Hahella chejuensis KCTC 2396: one gene and its partner. The protein of the gene in region 1 interacts with the protein of each later gene in a pairwise test. Links are inferred from orthologs where the notes say so. Each region holds a gene or a part of one and is shown in the gene's direction. Other genes may lie near its edges.

Region 1 (2,897 bases):
GCATACGTTACTTCCTGACCAAGCGTGACTTTATTGAGGCGGAGACGCCGATGCTGCAGGTGATTCCTGGCGGCGCCACGGCGCGTCCTTTTGTGACTTATCACAATGCCCTGGATATTGAGATGTTCCTGCGTATAGCGCCGGAGCTTTATCTCAAGCGTTTGGTAGTGGGCGGTTTTGAGCGGGTGTTTGAAATTAACCGCAACTTCCGCAATGAAGGCTTGTCCACCCGTCATAATCCTGAATTCACCATGATTGAATTCTACCAGGCGTTTGCCGATTACAAAGACCTGATGAATCTGACCGAGGAAATGCTGCGCTGGGTGGCTCAGGAAGCGCTAGGGACAACGGAAGTGCGCAACACATCCAAGAATACGGATGGCGATGTAGTCGATGAAATCATCTATGACTTCGGTAAACCTTTCATACGCATGACGGTCGTAGAGTCGATTTTACACTTCAACCCCGAGCTCACGCTGGGAGATATTGACAATATGGACGGCGCTAAAAAGGTGGCGACTGGTCTGGGTATTCCTCTCAAAGCATCCTGGGGCTTGGGCAAGATTCAAATCGAAATCTTTGAAAAGACAGTTGAACATCGCTTGATGCAGCCGACCTTTATTACTGAGTACCCGACGGAAGTGTCGCCGTTGGCGCGTCGCAATGACGATAATCCTTTCGTTACTGACCGGTTTGAGTTTTTCGTGGGCGGCAGAGAGATCGCCAACGGATTCTCGGAGTTGAACGACCCGGAAGATCAGGCTGAGCGCTTCCGTAAGCAAGTGGCGGAGAAAGAGGCGGGTGATGATGAGGCGATGTTCTTCGATGAGGATTACATAACTGCATTAGAGCACGGCATGCCGCCGACCGCGGGTGAGGGAATTGGCATCGACCGATTAGTGATGCTGCTGACCGATTCGCCCTCAATCCGAGACGTTATATTGTTTCCTCACATGCGTCCGTTAGCGGACTGATCGTTCTGTCGCATTGAACGGATAGAGAAAAGGAGATTGCAGATGCAAAGCTGCGCAGAGGTGTTGTTTGGGGCTTTGGCCCCAGACACCCGCTGGAAGGACGCCCTGAAAGAAGAGTTCTCCAAGCCTTACATGGTGCAATTGGAGCAGTTTCTTGGGGCGCAAGATGGGCAGGGCAAGGTCATATATCCCAGCCTGGATAACTGCTTCAACGCTCTCAACTCGACGCCTTTTGAGAATGTGTCGGTAGTCATACTGGGGCAAGACCCCTATCACGGTCCGGGTCAGGCGCATGGACTTAGCTTTTCCGTGTTGCCGGGTATTGCGCCGCCGCCATCATTGGTGAATATCTTTAAGGAAATCAACAATGAGCTCGGTTTAGGCGTGCCTGAGCATGGATGTCTGGCTTATTGGGCGCAACAAGGCGTTTTGTTGTTGAACAGTGTGCTGACCGTGGAGCAAAGTAAGGCCGCCTCGCATCAGGGCAAAGGGTGGGAGCAATTCACTGACAGGGTGATACAGCTTATTAACAGTGAACGGGAGAATGTGGTGTTTTTGCTATGGGGCAGTTACGCCCAGCGCAAAGGCGCTTTTATCGACCGGCAGCGTCATTGTGTGCTGGAGAGTGTTCACCCGTCGCCTCTATCAGCACATCGCGGTTTTATGGGGTGTGGTCATTTCGCCAGCGCGAACGATTATCTGCGAGCCCATCAAAAGAAACCCATCGACTGGCGTCTACCTCCGAAGGATCGACTGGATGAGAAAGGGCAACTGATAAAGAAAACGCCAGCTTCCGTCGAGTGAGGCCGACCGGCGGACCCAGGTCCGCCGTGTTTTTATGGGAATCAGGAAGGCGAGAGTAGCGCCATCGCCGCTTCCATTTCCGCGCTTAAATCCTCTGCTTCGTTCATGTCTATTTCTGGATCGAGACCGAGTCGGTTAAATGCCGATATCTGCCCCCAATCCATCTCTGTGTAAGGATGCTTGCTGCCTATCAGGCTTTGCAATTTGGCCACCATCACCACGTCCGCGTAATCGACGCTGGGCGCTTCCCGATGGAAGTTACTGAACTCTGTGGGCACGATTTGGAGTTCTGCGGGGAAGTCCCATTTTTTGAGGATGTACTCTCCAATCGTGGGCTGCAGGGTTTCGATCAGTTTGTCGAGGGTTTCGTTGTCGACATGAATGTCGTGATGCTCTATGTACGTCAATACGGGGAGGGCGCCAATCTGATGCACTAGCCCCGCCAGGGTCGCTTGGTCGGGTTTCAACTTGGTGTAATGCTGCGCGAGCACGTGGCAAATGCCGGCCACTTCCGTGCTGTTGCGCCAGATTTCCCGCATGCGTTGGTCTACCTGCTCCGAGGTGGCCTGGAACATTTGCTCCATCGCCAGCCCTGTCGCGAGGTTTGCGGTATATGCCATGCCGAGGCGGCCAATCGCCATTGTCAGGTTCGATATTTCACGGCTCCCGCGTAATAGCGGGCTGTTGCATACGCGTATAATGCGGGCCGTCATAGCGGTGTCATTGCTGATGACTTTTGCAAGGTCCTGAACGGAGGAGTCAGGACTTTCCGCCACCTCTCGAACCTGTAGAGCGACCTCAGGAAGGGTGGGCAGCACCAGTTTATCGGAATCTATTGCCTGAAGTATGTCTGCTTTGATTTTCTCTTCTAATTCTGCCATTTGCATATCCGTGAATAGGTTGGCTGCATTGGATGCGGGCCCGCTGAGAAGCGCTTCGGCCTCTTTCAAGGTCCAATTTAAGTTATAGCAGAATTTTGGCGGGATGCTTGCCGGCGGCGCATAGAAACGCGCCGCTAAGGAGTAGGATTATGTCAGAGCTTTTTCTTTGTGTTGCTAACTTCTTCAATGGCGTAGGGAAGCTCAAGTACTTGCAGTGCGGTAGTTGGAGACTCCTCCA
Region 2 (17,495 bases), 3.4 Mb from region 1 along the record:
GGCAGATGGGGGGACTCTGTTTCTAGATGAGTTTGGCGAATTGGAGTCTGCGGTACAAGTACGCCTATTGAGAGTGTTGCAGGAAGGCACCTATCTCCCCGTCGGTGGAACGAAAGAGCAAAAGGTGGATATTCGCTTGATTACCGCCACCCATCGCAACCTTCTGGAGGCCGTTGCCAACGGTACTTTTCGCGAAGACTTGTTCTATCGGGTGGCTGTGGGTGTACTGCACTTGCCTCCATTGCGGGAGAGGGAAGGCGACCTCTCCCTATTGGCTGAAGCTTTGCTGGCCTCTTTCAGAGAACAAGATGTTGGTCTGGAAGATAAAAAACTTTCTGCTGAGGCAAAAAATCTTATTTTTAAGCAACCCTGGCGTGGCAATGTCCGAGAGCTTCAGTCTTCATTGCTGAGGTCTGCACTTTGGTGTCAGGGGGATACCATCAGTGCTGACGATATTCGCCAATCACTATTCCAAATGCCTGAAAAGAACACCGGGCTTCTGGATAGAGATGTGAATAAAGGTGTTGATATACAAGAGTTATGTGATGATTTGATGCGTCACTATATTCCCCTGGCGCTGGAGGCTTCCCAAGGTAAAAAAACCAAGGCGGCTCAGTTGTTGGGCATGAATAATTACCAGACACTCGAAAATAAAATGAAGAAACTAAACATGATCTAGCGTAAATGGCACGCAAATCGCTATCCCTGGAATGTGTAAGAAAAATTATCCAGGAGATGGCAATGAACGAACAAGCTTCCATTATCAAAATAGCATTACGAGTCTACCCACATATGTTAACGGGCAAAATCAAAAATCAAATCGACCAAGTCTGGACCATGTTCTGGACCGGTGGTGTATCCAACCCTATTTCCGTCATCGAGCAGATTTCTTACCTACTGTTTATCCGCAGGCTGGATGAGATTCAGCGCAATGAAGAGCGTAAAGCCCAGGCAACGGGCGAGTCATTGGAAAATCCCATTTTCTCTTCACAGGAAGCTATGCTGCGCTGGAACAACTTCAAAGATAAAGACCCGAACGAAATGTTCGATATTGTGCAGAATAAAGTCTTCCCCAAAATCAAAAATCTGCAAAGCCAGGGCAGCTTCGCCGAGCATATGAAAGATGCGATCTTCATGATCCCATCACCCAAGCTGCTCGATCAGGTCGTGCAAATGCTCGATAACATCGACATGAACGACAAAGACACCAAGGGCGATTTATACGAGTACCTGCTCAGCAAGCTGTCATCTGCTGGAGTGAACGGCCAGTTTCGCACTCCACGCCACATCATCAAAATGATGGTGGAGCTGATGAAGCCACAAATTAACGATACTATCTGTGACCCTGCCGCTGGTACCTGTGGTTTCTTGATGAGTTCAGTGGAATACATTCGTGAACACTATCAGGCCGAACTGACTAAAGCTGACAACCGCAAGCACTTCAATAACGGGCTTTTTACGGCCTATGATTTCGACCGTCATATGTTGCGGATTGGTGCGATGAATATGCTGCTGCACGGCATCGAAAACCCCGCCGTGTACTATCGTGATAGCCTGCAAGACCACAATGACGCCAACATCAGCGAAGCTTACAGTTTGATGCTGGCCAACCCGCCGTTCAAGGGGAGTGTGGATTTCGATATTGTCGCTTCTGATTTGCTGCGAGCTTTAGGTAAAAATCCAGCTGCCAAGAAAGCCAGAGTTAAAGAAGAAGAGGACGAGGATGGGAAGAAGAAAAAGAAAGGCCCAACCGAAAAATCCGAGTTGTTGTTTTTGGCATTGATTCTACGCATGCTCAAAACTGGTGGACGTGCCGCCGTGATCGTACCCGATGGCGTGCTGTTCGGCTCCACTAAAAGCCATAAAAGCATTCGCCAGAAGTTGGTGAAAGAACAAAAGCTACAAGCAGTGATTTCATTACCCTCAGGTGTATTTAAACCCTATGCCGGCGTTAGCACCGCGATTTTAATCTTCACCAAAACCAACTCCGGCGGCACCGACAAGGTCTGGTTCTACGATATGCAGGCCGATGGTTACTCGCTGGACGATAAACGCACCAAGCTGTTTAAAGATGGCGAAGAGCCTTCCCACGAGCAGAGCAATATTGCCGATATTCTCGCTCGTTATGCCTCCATTGAGGAGGAAGACTCCACCGAAGCCCATCGTAAGCGCACAGAGCAGAGTTTTATGGTGCCGCTCAAGGATATCGAAGCCAACGACTATGACCTGAGCCTCAACCGCTACAAAGAAGTGGTGTATGAAGAGGTGGAGTACGACGAGCCCAAAGTAATTTTGCAGCGCATTAAGGACCTGCAAAAGAAAATGGCGGATGGTGTGAAGGAATTGGAGGGGTTGCTGTGAGTTGGGATCGTGTTGGTTTAAGCACCGTTGCAGATGTTTTTAATGGTAAAACTCCATCCAAAGCAGAGCAGCGTGACGAAGGCTTTCCAGTCCTGAAAATTAAAGATGTTGATGAAAATTTCAAATTTAGAGGTGCATTTCAATCGTTTGTAGATGATGAATTCTACGCAAAACATAAGGCAAAAAAGATTCAGCTCCATGACAGCATGATTTTAAATGCGGCTCATAATTCAGATTATGTTGGGTCAAAACAATATTGCGCCGAAGAAGATGTTGTCGACTCTGTGGCAACGGGCGAATGGCTAGTTTGTCGTGCAAAGCAAGGTGTATTGAGTCCAAAATTTCTAAATTTTTGGCTTCGTTCAGAAGCAACTCGGTTTGAAATGAAGGGCTTGGTTAAAGGTATTCATCTTTACCCTAAAGACGTGGCCAGACTTGAAATCCCACTCCCCCCACTAGAAACCCAAAAACAAATCGCCGCCATTCTGGAAAAGGCCGATCAGCTTCGCAAAGACTGCCAGCAAATGGAGCAGGAACTGAATAACCTGGCTCAGTCAGTGTTTATGGATATGTTTGGTGATCCGGTGAGTAATCCGAAGGGGTGGAATAAAGCGAGCCTAAGAAGTATCTCCACAAAATTTAATGATGGTCCATTTGGGTCAAATTTAAAAACGTCCCACTATCGAGATTCTGGTGTGCAAGTAATACGGTTGACAAACATTGGAACAGGCTGGTTTAAAAACGACGATAGAGCATTCGTGTCAGTAGAGCACGCTGAAACACTTGAAAAGTTCCATTGCAAGCCAGGAGACATAGTAATAGCTACATTGGGTGACCCAAATCTTCGAGCATGCATTATCCCGGATGAAGTGCCTTTGGCAATTAATAAAGCGGACTGTGTCCATTGTGTACCTAACACGAAGATCGTTAGGAAAGAATATCTGGTTGAATTTCTTAACTTGCCGTCCACTCTTAGATCAATTGAAAACAAGCTACATGGTCAAACTAGAACAAGAATAAGTTCAGGTCAGTTGGCAGAAGTCGATGTTCTGATTCCGCCGCTTTCAGAACAAGATAAATTCATGAATGCCATTTGGTTGCGTGACAAAGAGCTTAAGCGTTTACAGGACCAAAATGTAGCATTCGAGGACTTGTTCAATTCGTTAATGCAAAAGGCTTTTAATGGCGAGCTCAATATCAAAAACAAGGCAGCCTAACAGGATGTAACCATGGCAAACACTCCCTCCAACTTCGACTTTTTATCCATCTGGCAGGAAGCGGGCGAGATCCAGGAACGGGCCAAAAAAGCCGAAGCCAATGTGTATAGCGATGCGCGGGTCAGTTGCTTTTATGCCCGAAATTGCGTGGAGTTGTTTGTCGAAAAGGTTTTCGATATTGATGAGCGGTTGATTCGCCCCCGCCACGATACCAGTCTAATGAGCCTTATCCACGATCGGGGTTTTAAGCAAAATCTCAAATACAGCCTGTTCCCCAAGCTCAAAGGTATTATCCAAATGGGTAATCAGGCCGTGCATGCCACCGCCCCGGCCCAGCGTGATGCTTTGCAGGCAGTAAAAGAACTACACCATATTCTCTATTGGTTCACCCGCACCTATACGCCAGGCTTGGACCGTAGCACTTTCGGTCCCTTTATGTTTGATGACGCTTTGGTGCCACAAACCGTGGCGATTGATGCCAAGTTAGCGTTAAGCACCGCCAAGCAAATAAAAGAGCTTAAAGAAAAAGTTGAGGCCCAAGACCGTGCCGTGCGGGAAGCAGAGCAAAAGCGCCTGAAAGAAAGTGCTGATCTGCGTGCGGAAAATGAGCATCTAAAACAGCAAGTGGCGCAAGCCATTCAAACGGCAGCTAGAGCTGAAGACAAACACGATTACAAAGAGGCTGAAACTCGTCACTGGTTAATTGATCCTTTACTACGGGAAGCAGGTTGGCTGCTGGATAAGGAGAAAGACCGGGAATACTCTATTAGTGACATGCCCATTTCACCTATTAACCCGCAGGGTCATGGTAAGGTGGATTATGTGCTTTGGGGAGATGACGGAATCGCGTTGGCGGTGGTGGAAGCCAAGCGTACTACCACCAGTCCAGAGCTGGGCCAAACCCAAGCCAGTCTTTATGCAGACTGCCTGGAAAAAGAATGCGGCGTTAGGCCCATTATTTTTTACTCTAACGGCTATGAAACCCGCCTGTGGGATGATGTGAACTATCCCCCGCGCACCGTGCAAGGCTTTTACAGTAAAGACGAATTGGCCCTAATGATTAAGCGCCGCAGCGAGCGCAAAGTTTTTTTTGCGACGGGTGAGCCCAGTGTGGCTGCCATCATCAATAACAAAATCACCAATCGGCATTATCAGAAGTCTGCCATTACAGCCATCCTTGAACACTTTGAAGTGAACCATGCACGTAAAGCGCTGCTGGTGATGGCCACCGGGACAGGTAAGACCCGTACAGTCATCAGCCTTGTGGACTTGCTCACCCAGCACAACTGGGTGAAAAATGTGCTGTTCCTTGCCGACCGTAATGCTTTGCTGACTCAGGCGAAAAAGAACTTTGTGAATCTTTTACCCCGTATCAGCTGCACGTTGCTGGATTCAGGTCTGAAAAAGGGCAGCGTGGATAGCCGCCTGTATTTCTCTACTTATCCCACCATGAAGAATCTGCTCGATCGCCCCGCTGAAACGCGGCCTTTTGGCGTTGGGCATTTTGACTTGATTGTGGTGGATGAAGCGCACCGTTCGGTGTATGCCAAATACCGGCAGATTTTCGAGTATTTCGATGGCTTTCTGGTGGGGCTAACCGCCACGCCCAAAGACGAGGTGGATAAAAATACCTACGATATTTTCGACCTGCAAGATGGCATGCCCACCTACGCCTACGAGGATACGAGTGCCTATGCTGAAAATTTCTTGGTGCCGCCCACCAAAATTTCCGTGGCAACCAAATTTATACGTGAAGGTGTGAAATACAAAGACTTAAGTGAAGCAGAAAAAGCCGAGTGGGAAAGCAAAGAAGAGCTGGCCGAGCGTGAGGAGGTACTGCCTTCAGAGTTGAACAATTTTTTGTTTAATGAGCACACAGCGGAGCTGATGTTCAGCCAACTATTGAGCAAAGATGAACATGGCGGTATTCACGTAGAAGGTGGAGATGTTATTGGTAAAACCATCATCTTTGCGGCCAATAATGATCATGCTGAGTTCTTGCAAAAGATGTTTGATAAGAACTACCCCAAGTGGAAAGGCAAACTCACTCAAGTTGTTACCTACAAAAACCCTTATGCTCAAGCGCTGATTGATGAGTTTTCGGCGGTAGGACCAGATGATAAGCCTTTGCCCTTCGACCCAAAGAACCCAAAAATGCGGATTGCCATATCGGTAGATATGCTCGACACCGGAATAGATGTGCCTGAGGTCGTTAACCTGGTGTTTTTTAAGGTGGTGCAATCCAAGGTGAAATTCACCCAGATGATGGGGCGTGGCACACGGCTGTGTCCTGATTTGTTTGGGCCAGGGGACGACAAAACGACGTTCAAGGTATTCGACTTTTGCCAGAACTTTGAATTCTTTGATGCCAACCCTGAGGGGGTGGTGACCGGCTTGGCCAAGCCCATCAGTCAGCAGGTGTTTGAAAAGCGCATATTGCTGGCAAAACTCGCCGAAAATGCATCTGCCAAAGCGCCAGAGAATGATACCGAAAAGGCCTATCAGGCCGAGTTGAAAACCTTGCGAGGGTACACGCTCGATATGCTGCACCATCAGGTGCAAGGGATGAATCTGGATAACTTCATTGTCCGCCCCAAACGTCAGCAAATAGAACCCTTCCTCAAGCGGGACGCCTGGGAGAATATCGACGACGCCAAACATACCGAGCTTGAGGCTCACCTGGCTCGCTTGCCAACGGAGGCTGAACCTTTTAACGGCGATGAGCAGAACAATAACCTCTCTAATCGCTTCGACAATCAGATTCTGACGATGCAGTTGAGCTTGCTGGAACGTGGTCTGGCGCCGGAACCATTGCGCATTAAAGTAATGGAGTTTGCCCAGCAGCTAGAGGCTAAGACCAGCATTCCTGCCGTTAAACAGCACCTTCAACTTATTCAGGATATTCAAACATTGGAATTCTGGGAACATGTTCAGGTTGTAACGCTCGAGGATGTTCGCCGCAAGCTGAGGAATTTGATGTTCGCGTTGAATGAGAGTGAAAAGAAAGTTGTCTACACGGACTTTGAAGATAGCGTTGTTCAGGTGCGAGATGTAACTGGAATTTATGCTATCGCGCCACTGAAGCTGACCCAATACCGTAAAAAGACCGAACTTTATATCAAAGAACACCAGGATCATCTCACGATCCAAAAACTCAAGCGCAACAAGCCCATTACCCAGAGCGATCTGGACATCTTAGAGGAGCTACTGATCACTGCCAGCGGTGTTGAAGATAGGTGGATATACCGCGAGAAAGTACTGGAGCGGAAGCCACTGGGCACTTTTATCCGTGAATTGGTTGGGTTGGATATGAACGCAGCGAAAGAGGCGTTCAGTGATTTCCTGGATGAGAGTGCGTATAACACCCAGCAGATACAGTTTGTTAACCAGGTCATTAACTACCTGATGAGTAATGGCATTCTGGAGGTGAAGCAAATATTTGAACCCCCATTTACTGATTTGCATGACGAAAGCGCCTATGGTTTTTTTGAGGAGGACAAAGTTGTGGAATTGTTTGGGCGGATAAGGGCAATACGGGCGAATGCTGATGTGGGCGATATGGCCTCATAGAGCGTGGTCTTGCTCTTAGGGACGATAAAAATATTTACCAATACATAAATATTTTTATTGTTTGCGGTCAGTGGTTTAATGATTTTTTTCTAACTATTTGATATTAATTGATTTAAATTTTTGGCATGGAGATTGATATATACCTCGTGACTTCATTTGAAAGAGGAAGCAGTCATGGGTTACGAGGTAGATTTTCTGGGTGTAGGAGATGAGTCCAAGAGCGGTGATGCTATCGCTATTCGGTTTGGAAATCTTCATGGTAGCCGTCAAGAGCAGACGGTTGTGGTCATTGATGGTGGCTTTAAAGACACCGGTACGGCGTTAGTTGAACATATCAAGAACCACTTTGGCACGCACGAGGTGGATATAGTTATCAATACACATCCAGACCAGGATCACATTAACGGCCTGGAAATAGTTTTAAATGAACTGGATGTTAAAGAGCTTTGGATTCATAAACCTTGGGAGCACAACCAAGGGTTAGCTGAAAAATTCAAGGATGGCCGGGTGAGCGACAATAGTATTGGCGAGCGCTTAAAGCAGAACCTCGAAAGAGCTTGGTCGCTGGTTAAATTGGCCGAGGCGAAGGGCATCATTGTGCGAGAACCATTCACAGGCCAATTGGATGCGAGCGGTACGCTAAAGATTCTTGGACCCTCGACTGAATATTATGAGTCCCTGATACCCGATTTTGAGGGAATGCCCGAACAGGCTTCTCTGGCTGATGTTATGGAAGGATTCTTTGATAAAGCTGCAACTGCTATTCGGCGCTTCTTCTCTACTTGGGGAGAAGACCAGATTGACGATGACGGTAAGACTTCTGCCAAAAATAATTCTAGCGCCATTACGCAGTTGATTGTCGATGGCAGGCGGCTGCTATTTACAGGTGATGCCGGGATAGAAGCGCTTGAGCATGCTGCTGATCAAATTGATTTGTGTTTAAGCGGTGCGGAATTGCGGTTCATGCAGATTCCGCATCATGGCAGTAGAAGGAATATCGGAAAAACCGTTTTAAATCGTTTGATCGGATACCCCGTTTCTCAGGGGGAAATTCGCGGCATCACAGCAATAGCATCGACAGCAAAGGCTAGTGAACCCAAACACCCGCGAAAAGCCGTGCTGAACGCCTTTACCCATCGAGGAGTAAAAGCTATAGCAACGCGCGGAAGTGGCATTTGTCATCATTATGAAGCCCCAGGCAGGGAGGGGTGGAGTAGTCTCGAGGCGGAGCCCTATCATTTCGACTACGAAGATGAGGAGGCCTGAAAATGACAAGCATTTCGTTAAAGGCCCAGAACATTGTTCCGCTCTCGTTGCTGGTTGCTGTTCAGTTGTTAGCTGTTTATAGCCTTAATTACCCAGTCCTTGATTTGAACCTGTTGGATTTTCTTAAGGAAACTAGCGGTGTCATGCTGGTTATTGGAGTGCTGGCGGGATGGTTGAGCTATCTGCTTCCGGCAGACCTTAAGAATTCATTAGTCTTTCTCCGCTGGAAAAATGTGCTTCCGGGGCATCGATTTATTCAGTTGTGTGAAGATGACGCCAGGATTGATGTGGAGAAACTCAAGGCAAGAGTACCTAGCTTTGAAGAGCTTCGGTCTGACCATGATGCACAGAATAGCTATTGGTATCGCGAATTTTATCGGCCACTAGCAAACCAGAGCGAGGTTGCATCGGTACACAAGGCATATCTGCTTTATCGGGATGCAGCTGCAGTTTCTCTGATTATGGTTGCACTATTCTCAACAGCGAAGTTGGTGTTAGAGCCGAAATTATCAGATATAGCTTTTTATTCTATCTGGATATTTTGTTGTACGGCTTTGGGTTGTGTTGTAGCTGGAAGCAATGCAGGTCGTAGGCTGGTGACAACTGGTGTAGCAATAAATTTGTGTAAACAACAATAAGGATAACAGTTGGGCTAATGGGAGAGAGGGGCAAAGTCAGCATGAAAAAGTCTGCAACCAACAACGTATTTAGCTCTTATGAGTTAGAAGTGCGTAAAAAGTTAAAAGGGTCCGACACTCCATATCTAGGCCTGATTGACGGTTTGATATCTCAAAACACTCAAAAATTTGTTGAAAATGCGCTTGTTAAGGCTGGTGGTAATCTAAAAAATTTTGAGAAAGGTTTGAATATAGCTCCTGCGCTATTTGTGAGTTATCTAAGTCATTCCCTTCGCAATCATTTAGGCGCGGATACCTCTGCAATTTGGGGTTGTATCAATTTGGCCATGGGGAGGAAGGCGGAAGCAAGCCAAACCAATGAAGAGCGCCGGTGTTTATGGCTAGCGTTTCGAAAGGCATGTAAAAAGCTTGAGCTGCCCGTTTCAAATCGCCTGTTTGGTCCTCGGTATATGGTTGATGCTTATTTGGAGCAGGCTGGAGTTCCAGAGGCAAGCCTACCTGACCTCATGGGCCAATTGGAGCGGTACGCAAGGCGCTATGGCTTGCCTGAGCAAGATGATATCACAGCGCAGCTAACCTGGTATGAGAGTTTCAAGAAGGCGTTAAAGTCATCATTTGGTAAACAGAATGTCAGAGCATTGCTAAATGACAGCCAAGGATATTACTTACGGCGGTACTTGGACGAAGCATACACGAGCGAAGAGACTTCCGAGGATACATTATCTGTCGCCATTTTCCCTCAGTTGATGTTGGATGGTGATGAGATCTATATAAAATTGCCAAAACTTGAGGATGGAGTCGCTTGGGAAATTGAGATGGACGGTAACCGGGAAGTGATCCTGGTTAAAGACAAAGAACAACGATACTACTTGGAAAGCTTGGCGACCAAGAACATCAAGGTGACTTACGAAAGTGGCCCTCCTTTTGAATTTCAGCTATGGCACTCCGATAGAGATAATCAATTTGCTATTTTTGATGCAGACACAGGCGCGCTGGTAGGTAGCCATTGTTTAAGTGAAGATGGAGCCGTATTTTCGCCTGGACAATACATAATGCTGTCCCGATTTGACATCAATGATACTTGGATCACTCTAGATCAGACCTACCAACAAGGCTTTTTCCTTGGCTTCTTTGAGCTCGTGTCTGGAGACAATAGGGGGATCAAGCGTGGGCCGGTTACCTTTCTGATCCATACCCATGACGAGGCAAGCATTTTATTTGAGGGTGACATAGTCGTACCGCACTCAGGGAAAAGCTTTTACTGCTCAGATGGCCTCTGTGTAAACATAAAAATCCCAGGTGAATGGGAACCTCGTGTTAGTAGTTACGAACTGGAACTCTATACAAGTGACGGTGAAGCCTCCCACAGGCACACGCTGAGCATCGAAAATTGCTCAGCATCCGTAAACCTAGATTATTGTAGTTTGGATTGGTGTGCGGGTTTTAAACGCGTTATTGCGGTTGTTCGGAGGCACGGTGAAAAGCGGGTTTTGGCCAGACAAAGTGCATTGGTGTGGTGTGGCCTTAAGCAGTACAACAGTGGATTTAGGCTGGATATTAAAGAGCTGCCTACCGATAATTCAATTGATGTGGACTCTTCCAATAACATCAGAATTGATACAGATTCAAAGTCACTTGTCGTCATCGATCCAGACCTACCCTTTGTCGAAGTATGTTTCAATATAACAAATCGTCAGAAGACAACTATTAAGTTTGCTCTTCCTGGTACCTTTATATACATCAGCGATTTGAAGGATGGGTTTCGACAGGAGCAATTGCTACCATTGGGGAGCACATTATCCTGCAGCTACGATGACACCCGCCGTATAAGGATCTTTTCTACTGATGAATGTCAGGTAAAGCTCGGATCTCATATCCTGCACCACCGTTTTGATAAAAAACGGTGGTTTAAAACAAGTTTGACAGCGCTTTTGGATAAAGTCGATCGTGATCAAAATGCCTTAACATTATGGTGCTCGGGATATCCAACCCTTCTTCTGAAAATAGTATCCCCTCTCTATGTAGAAGATTGGAATATAAAATCTAGCACGAGAAATCTCGAAATATCATTTTGTACACCAGCAGGATTTTCGCAGGTTGATATTCACGCAACCAACTTAATGAGTCGATCAGAGCAGTTTGTCTCTCTTAATGTGCATGATACTTCAACAAGCCAATATGGGCAGTTTGGTGGGATGCTGATACATCAGGATGCAGACACGAAGAATCAGATGATAAGTTTGGATATTGAAAATGTACCTGATGGGCTTTGGCTATTGGAGTTTAGTGGTTCGATCGAAGGTAAATGGGGGCGATTCACCAACCAACGGCATGATCATCTAGGTGCTGGTGTAATAATAGAAAGAGGGCACATCGTTCCATTTACCAACAACTACTTTACATCGCTACAGACTCAGTCCAGCAACGACAAGCAACAGCTTTTTGAACTTACGAACAGGATTCTGAAAAAATGCTTTGAACTGAATTCCTGGCAATCGATGCATTGGATCAAAGATATCTGGGCTTTCTTACTTAATGACCCAGATATCATCAATCCAGATCAATTAAGTCGAGTATTAAGCATTTCACATTACCGGGCGAGAGAAGAGGATTCCCCAAGTTGGGTACCGCAAGTGCATATAGGGGGGTTTAATCCAGATATCTATTGCGGGCCATCAAAAAGCTATAAGCGAATAGACGCACAAAATAGCGTCCGTTTAAAAAGTATGAAAGTGATTGGGGAAGCCGGTAATTCTCTGGTCAACACCCTGAGGACAGAGCTCCTGGATGTAGCTTTAGTAGCAGCCTTTGAAAATCGTGGCGCTATCGTTACAGAGCGAGCTTCCCCGAGGAACCTGTCGATTCAGATTGTGCAAGCAATGCTACCCAGCCTTTTCAGTGAGAGCCAATTTAAATCACTTGTAGCAGGTGATTTGATACCGGCTCTGGGTGATATGTTGGGTGGTCGCCATCTGGCCTACTGTCAATATGAGTTTTTAATGAAATCCAGATCATCGCAAGTGGGCAATGAGTTCAATCGTCCTACCCTCAACAGCTTGTTATTTAGATTTATCCGTGAGCATGAAAATAACGTTCCTGTGCTAATCCCTGAGGACTATTTCGAGTATGAGAACGAACGGAATTTGCTAATAGCCGCATGCAGTTTTAGTTCTCTATTTGCAAAGCAATGTAGGTCTGTCTTTTGGGAAAGTCGTTCCCTGAATGAGTTCTGCGCAGAGTTGACACAATACTTAGTTGATGGCGCCAAGCTAGAGAATATTCTTAGCTACTACCTAGGCGTTTCTGGAAACCTATTTCATTACTTCTTACTGTTGTGGGATGTTTACTTTATTTCTCGCCAGCAAGCCAGCGTAACTATGGAAGGTATTTAAATGAGCGAAGCAAATCCGTTAGTACTCAAGAACAACCTGGAAGAGACGTTGCGTAGATATATTTCCACTACCGTACCAATACATTCCAGATACCCCGAATTATCGAATACATTTTGGGCAGCCTTAAAACAAGAGACCCTAGTTAAGGGCCCATATATTGAATCCGTACCAGACTTTGAAAAAGGCCGTCCGCTAAGGGATTTACTCGTTAAGCATGGAGGCTTTATGCATGATGGGTTGGAGGCCTTGGGGAAAGACATCCTAGATAGGAAATTACACCTCCATCAGGATAAAGCACTAACCAAGTCATGTTCAGAAGGCGAGAACCTCGTAGTCGCAACGGGAACCGGGTCAGGTAAAACTGAAACATTCCTGTATCCAATTGCCGATACCCTGCTAAACGACCCGGAATTCGATGAACCGGGTGTTAGAATCTTACTCGTTTATCCTATGAACGCCCTGGCAAATGATCAGTTGAACTTTCGAATTGCACCACTATTTGGCAAAACTCTTAGAAAACACGGAATCACGTTTGGTCGATTCACCGGACAAACCCGAAAGCATGTCTCACGATCAGAAGTAATTCAGGGAATGCTGGAAAACGTAAAGCTGGATGAGGAGTTTGACGGAAATATACCTGATAATTGGTTGGTCACCCGTGAAGAAATGTTGGAGAACCCTCCGAAGATTTTAGTGACAAACTATGCCATGTTGGAGCATCTATTGTTATTGCCCACAAACGCTCCTTTGTTTAGCGATTGTAAACTTAAAGCAATTGTATTGGATGAGGTTCATACCTATTCCGGAGCGCAAGCGACGGAAGTTGCACTTTTATTGCGGAAGCTTAAGACCAGGCTGGGGCTGGAAACACCTGTTCAGTACTTTGCTACCAGTGCCAGCTTGGGGGACTCACCTGAATCAGAGGGGAATCTGAAAGAGTTTGCCGCTCGCTTGTTTGGTGAGGCTCGACCAGAGATTATTCGGGGCAAGCGTGAGACGCATCGAGATCTACAACGCCAGTCATCAAATAAGTTTAGCCTGGATGCGGATGCTTGGATAAAAGTGGGATTAGGGTTTAAACAATTTCTATATGAGAACAAAGCCAATGACGATCAAAATGGATTTAATTTTGTAGGCTGCCTAGAGGACGCTGGGCTTGATATTACCGATTTAATCCCAAGAGAACTCTTGGATAAGATTGAAAAAGCAGATGGAAATACAGAGCTGGAGCATGCACTGTTTACTGCGTTCGCCAGTAATGACGAAATACAAATGACTGCTGATGTGTTGCAGGGGGGCGTTATCGACTTTGGTGAGCTAGCAGAATCAGTATTTGGACCTTCGAATCTGAATATTGGAAATGCCTTAACCGGTTTGGTCCAAGTGGGAATGTATGCCAAGTCACCCGTCGATAATTTTCCATTGTTACCCTGTAAGCACCATATTATTGCCTCGGCAATCGAAGGCTCCTGCGTAACATTGGCAAGTAATGCAGAAGGGTTTGGTTATCTCGCCTTAAGAGCACACCATCAAACAGATCAGCATATTTATTATCCCTTGCTCACCTGTCGACAGTGTGGGCAGCCCTATATTGAGGGATATCACTACAATTCGAAACTACACAATCGCTACCCAAGCGCGTCTGCTACTGCCCATAGGCGAATTTTTTGGTTAGGGGAACCGAGTTCGAATGCAATTTTTGATGAAGATGACGAAGCAGAGCAATCAGCAGAGCAACAATGGCGGTCGCTGCATATTGATCCGTTAACCGGCAATATTCTGAACGAAGGTGGAGTAAGACTTTTCGAACTCAAAACCGAAGAGGATGAGTTTGACCGCACTCATTATCTCACTCACTGTGCAGCCTGCAATGCCACAGCCTCAGGATCTAATGCTGAGATCATCAGTCGGTTTTACCCTGGTAATGAAGCTCTATCCAGTGTGATAACGCAATGTGTGCTTGAAGCATTGCCACCGCAGTCACTTAACCAGCGACCTGCTGCTGGCAGGAAACTATTAACATTTTCAGATAACCGTCAGGATGCAGCATTCTTTGCACCCTATTTTGAACGAACCGCTAATGATTTCGCTCATAGGTCCGCTATTGTAGAGGCCCTACGAGCGGACAGTGCTCCTGTTCCCTTGGATACTTTGGCAAATAAGGTTAGAGCCTTATGGGATAAGCGTAATTGCTTTGCCTATCCGGATGCTAATGGTGACTTACGAGATTATTTTGATGATGTAAAGGACATCTTGACTGGTAAGTTGGGGGCTGAGTTCTGCACCCCTCCGGGGCGCAGGGTATCTTTGGAGTCTCTGGGGTTAGTAGAAATTTCATATAAAGATGAGAAGTTGGATCGGGTAATTCGTGGTCTGCTGAAAGAGTTCGATGGTATTTCCAAGGAAGATATACGCAGCCTGTGTTTAATTTTTCTTGAGCATATCCGACGTAGTAAGGCGATCACCAATATGCCAAATAACCCAGATATGAACAGTGCTGCGATTTGGGGGGAGCGATATACAGGCATAAAGTTGTTTGAGTATGAGAAGTCTGGTTCAGAGGTCACTCATTCTTGGACGACCCAATTGGGGAGTACTAGGAACAACCGACGTACTTGGTACTTGACCAAGCAGTTAGGCTGGACCAAAGAACGTAGTCAGGCGTTTTTGAAATCAATGTGGATGCTACTAACCAAATCAAAGGTGTTGGTGAGTAGTGGAGCTGGCAAGGCCCTGGATGCTTCTCTGATTCTGCTTTCAGATGGTGGCAAAAAGTCCTTGTTCAAATGCAACTCCTGCGGACTCAGACAGCGCCATGTGGTGAACGGCAAGTGTACATCATTTGGGTGCACAGGAGAGGTTGAGGTCTGCAATCCAAAAGAGTTCAGTTCTGAACGTAACCACTACATTCATTCCTACACTGAAATACAGTCTCAGGTGGTCAGGAGCAGAGAGCACACAGCATCGCTCTCGACAGAACTGAGAGAATTCATTGAATCTGAGTTTTTCGATTCAAAAATAAATGTGCTTAGCTGTACGACCACCATGGAAGTCGGTGTGGATTTGGGAGATCTTGAAGCGGTTGTGAATCTGAATGTGCCACCAGGTATTGCCAATTATCAGCAACGCACCGGGCGGGCCGGACGTCGGGCGCAAGCAGCACCTTTTTGTGTAACGGTTGCCAGAAACTCCAATTATGATCGTGTGGTGTTCGCGAACTTTAGGGAATACCTGGAAAGGTCTCCAGCTGATCCTTCCGTATGTCTATCAAATAAGACAATCTTTCAGCGCCATCAAATCTCCGTATTGCTATCAAGGTTTTTCCAGACCAATGTAGCACAAGATCGGCTGAAGGCACCTGTGCTTGCTGATCTGTTTGGCTCAGCAATCATTGACGGCTTTAGCCAGGAGTTTCGCAAAGTATTGCAGGCTTGGTTGGAAACTGATGATGGTAAAGCTGCCTTGAATGAAGCCAATTCGCTAATAAATACACTACCTAAAAACGAGGCTGGGATCTTAAAGCCTCAATTGCAACGTATCCAAGAAGTATTTGTTGATGAGATGGAGAAATTCGCGTGGCTTTGCGAAACCCGCTGCAGTAGGTACCAACAAAAGATGGAGCAAGCAAGACAGAAAATCGCAGGCGGAGATGATAATGCTAGTAAAGAGTTTTCCCGATGGAAACAGCAGCGAGATAGCTATTTGGGCCAATACTTAGTTTCCAAACTATCTGAAAATGGACTGATTCCTACATACAGCTTTCCGATTCACTCACTTTCATTAGAGGTAACCCAGGCTAGAAGAGAATATAAGCATGAATATATAAAATCGGATATAGAGCTTGTGCGTGATGCTTCATTAGGCATATCCGAGTATGCACCAGGTTCTGACGTCATAGCTAATGGCAGGATCTGGCGCAGTGCTGGTTTGGCTTACTCACCCAGGGCATTTATGCCAACCCGAGTGGTATCAATCTGTTCCGACTGTAATCATGCAAATGTTGCTGAATGCTTCGAGGATCGGCTAACAGAGTGTGAGAATTGCCAGCATGTGTTAAATGACCAACCAATCTCTTTCCTACAACCCAAAGGTTTCGTCACCGCACTAAAGGAATCTCGAGGAAAAGATCCCACTACGTCGCGTAAAAGATCCGTTCCCGCAGATGAAGCAAAGTTAATAGTTGTACCGCCGTTTGAAAGCTACATAGATACTGATCACTCTTTAGTCAAAAAGACGTTTATGTCTGCATACTCAGATTGTGGATTAGATGGGAAGCTATTCGTTCTTAACAGGGGCATGAGAAAGCTCGGTTATTGGCGTTGTAGCTACTGCAACTTTATGACGCCTGCAGATTCATTAGTAAGTCCAAGATCACATGAGGTGCCTCAAACTGGGAAACGGTGCAATAGTACTGCGCGTTTAGAAAGAATCTCTCTGGCTCACGAATACCACACAGATGTGGTGATTTACCGACTTAATCAGCCTGTCCAGATTCCTTTGAGTATTTTAGCAACTGAGGAAGGGGTCGAGCTGAAATCTGGTATCGCGGTTACGCTATCGGAAGCAATGCGGCTGGCGATTGTGGACACACTAAATATACCCGTATCTGAAGTACGTGGTCTCCATCGATTTGAAAATGGTTGCTTAACATTGATTGCTTACGATGGAGTTCCTGGTGGCGCTGGATATGTGAAGCGACTTTTCGACTCTATAGGTTTTTCAGGCTTGTTAAAAAGCATGTTAGAAAGACTACGATGCTCTGCTGCATGCGAATCGGGGTGTGTTAACTGCATCTGCGACTACTCTAATCAGAAGCATTGGGATGCCTTTAGAAGACGGGAAGCTATAGATTATTTAGAGGAACTTTTAGCAGATGTGACCATAAAACACCCTGTGCAGAAGCTGGGCGCGGTGTTGGATTCGAATGCGAGTCTAGCAGCACTAGTTGACAGCTGGCAGGGATATAATGAGGTGACGCTAATATTGCCTCATCTAGTCGATGATGAATACAGCCAAGTCTCACAAATTTCATGGATTATTAATCTATTAAG

Evidence for each region.
Region 2: the proteins of ung (region 1) and HCH_RS22590 interact in binary tests that used the Escherichia coli proteins (3 or more experiments, as listed by UniProt). The link is inferred for Hahella chejuensis KCTC 2396 from one-to-one orthologs.

What each region holds. Positions count from the first base shown.
Region 1 is NC_007645.1:1,809,166-1,812,062, forward strand. It holds ung (uracil-DNA glycosylase), read left to right. Parts: upstream 1-1,016; coding sequence 1,017-1,778; downstream 1,779-2,897. Other genes in the region: lysS (lysine--tRNA ligase), read left to right, coding at 1-974; HCH_RS08090 (HDOD domain-containing protein), read right to left, coding at 1,820-2,659; HCH_RS08095 (YgfZ/GcvT domain-containing protein), read right to left, coding at 2,812-2,897. UniProt on the Escherichia coli protein: Excises uracil residues from the DNA which can arise as a result of misincorporation of dUMP residues by DNA polymerase or due to deamination of cytosine.
Region 2 is NC_007645.1:5,168,480-5,185,974, reverse strand. Bases 203-3,051 are described here. They hold HCH_RS22590 (type I restriction-modification system subunit M), read left to right. Parts: upstream 203-741; coding sequence 742-2,361; downstream 2,362-3,051. Other genes in these bases: HCH_RS32670 (restriction endonuclease subunit S), read left to right, coding at 2,358-3,051; HCH_RS22595 (sigma-54 interaction domain-containing protein), read left to right, coding at 203-679. Outside these bases: more of HCH_RS22595, read left to right, coding at 1-202; more of HCH_RS32670, read left to right, coding at 3,052-3,578; HCH_RS22580 (DEAD/DEAH box helicase family protein), read left to right, coding at 3,591-7,148; HCH_RS22575 (ComEC/Rec2 family competence protein), read left to right, coding at 7,323-8,414; HCH_RS22570 (hypothetical protein), read left to right, coding at 8,417-9,052; HCH_RS22565 (hypothetical protein), read left to right, coding at 9,094-12,444; HCH_RS22560 (DEAD/DEAH box helicase), read left to right, coding at 12,445-17,495. UniProt on the Escherichia coli protein: The subtype gamma methyltransferase (M) subunit of a type I restriction enzyme. The M and S subunits together form a methyltransferase (MTase) that methylates A-2 on the top and A-3 on the bottom strand of the sequence 5'-AACN(6)GTGC-3'.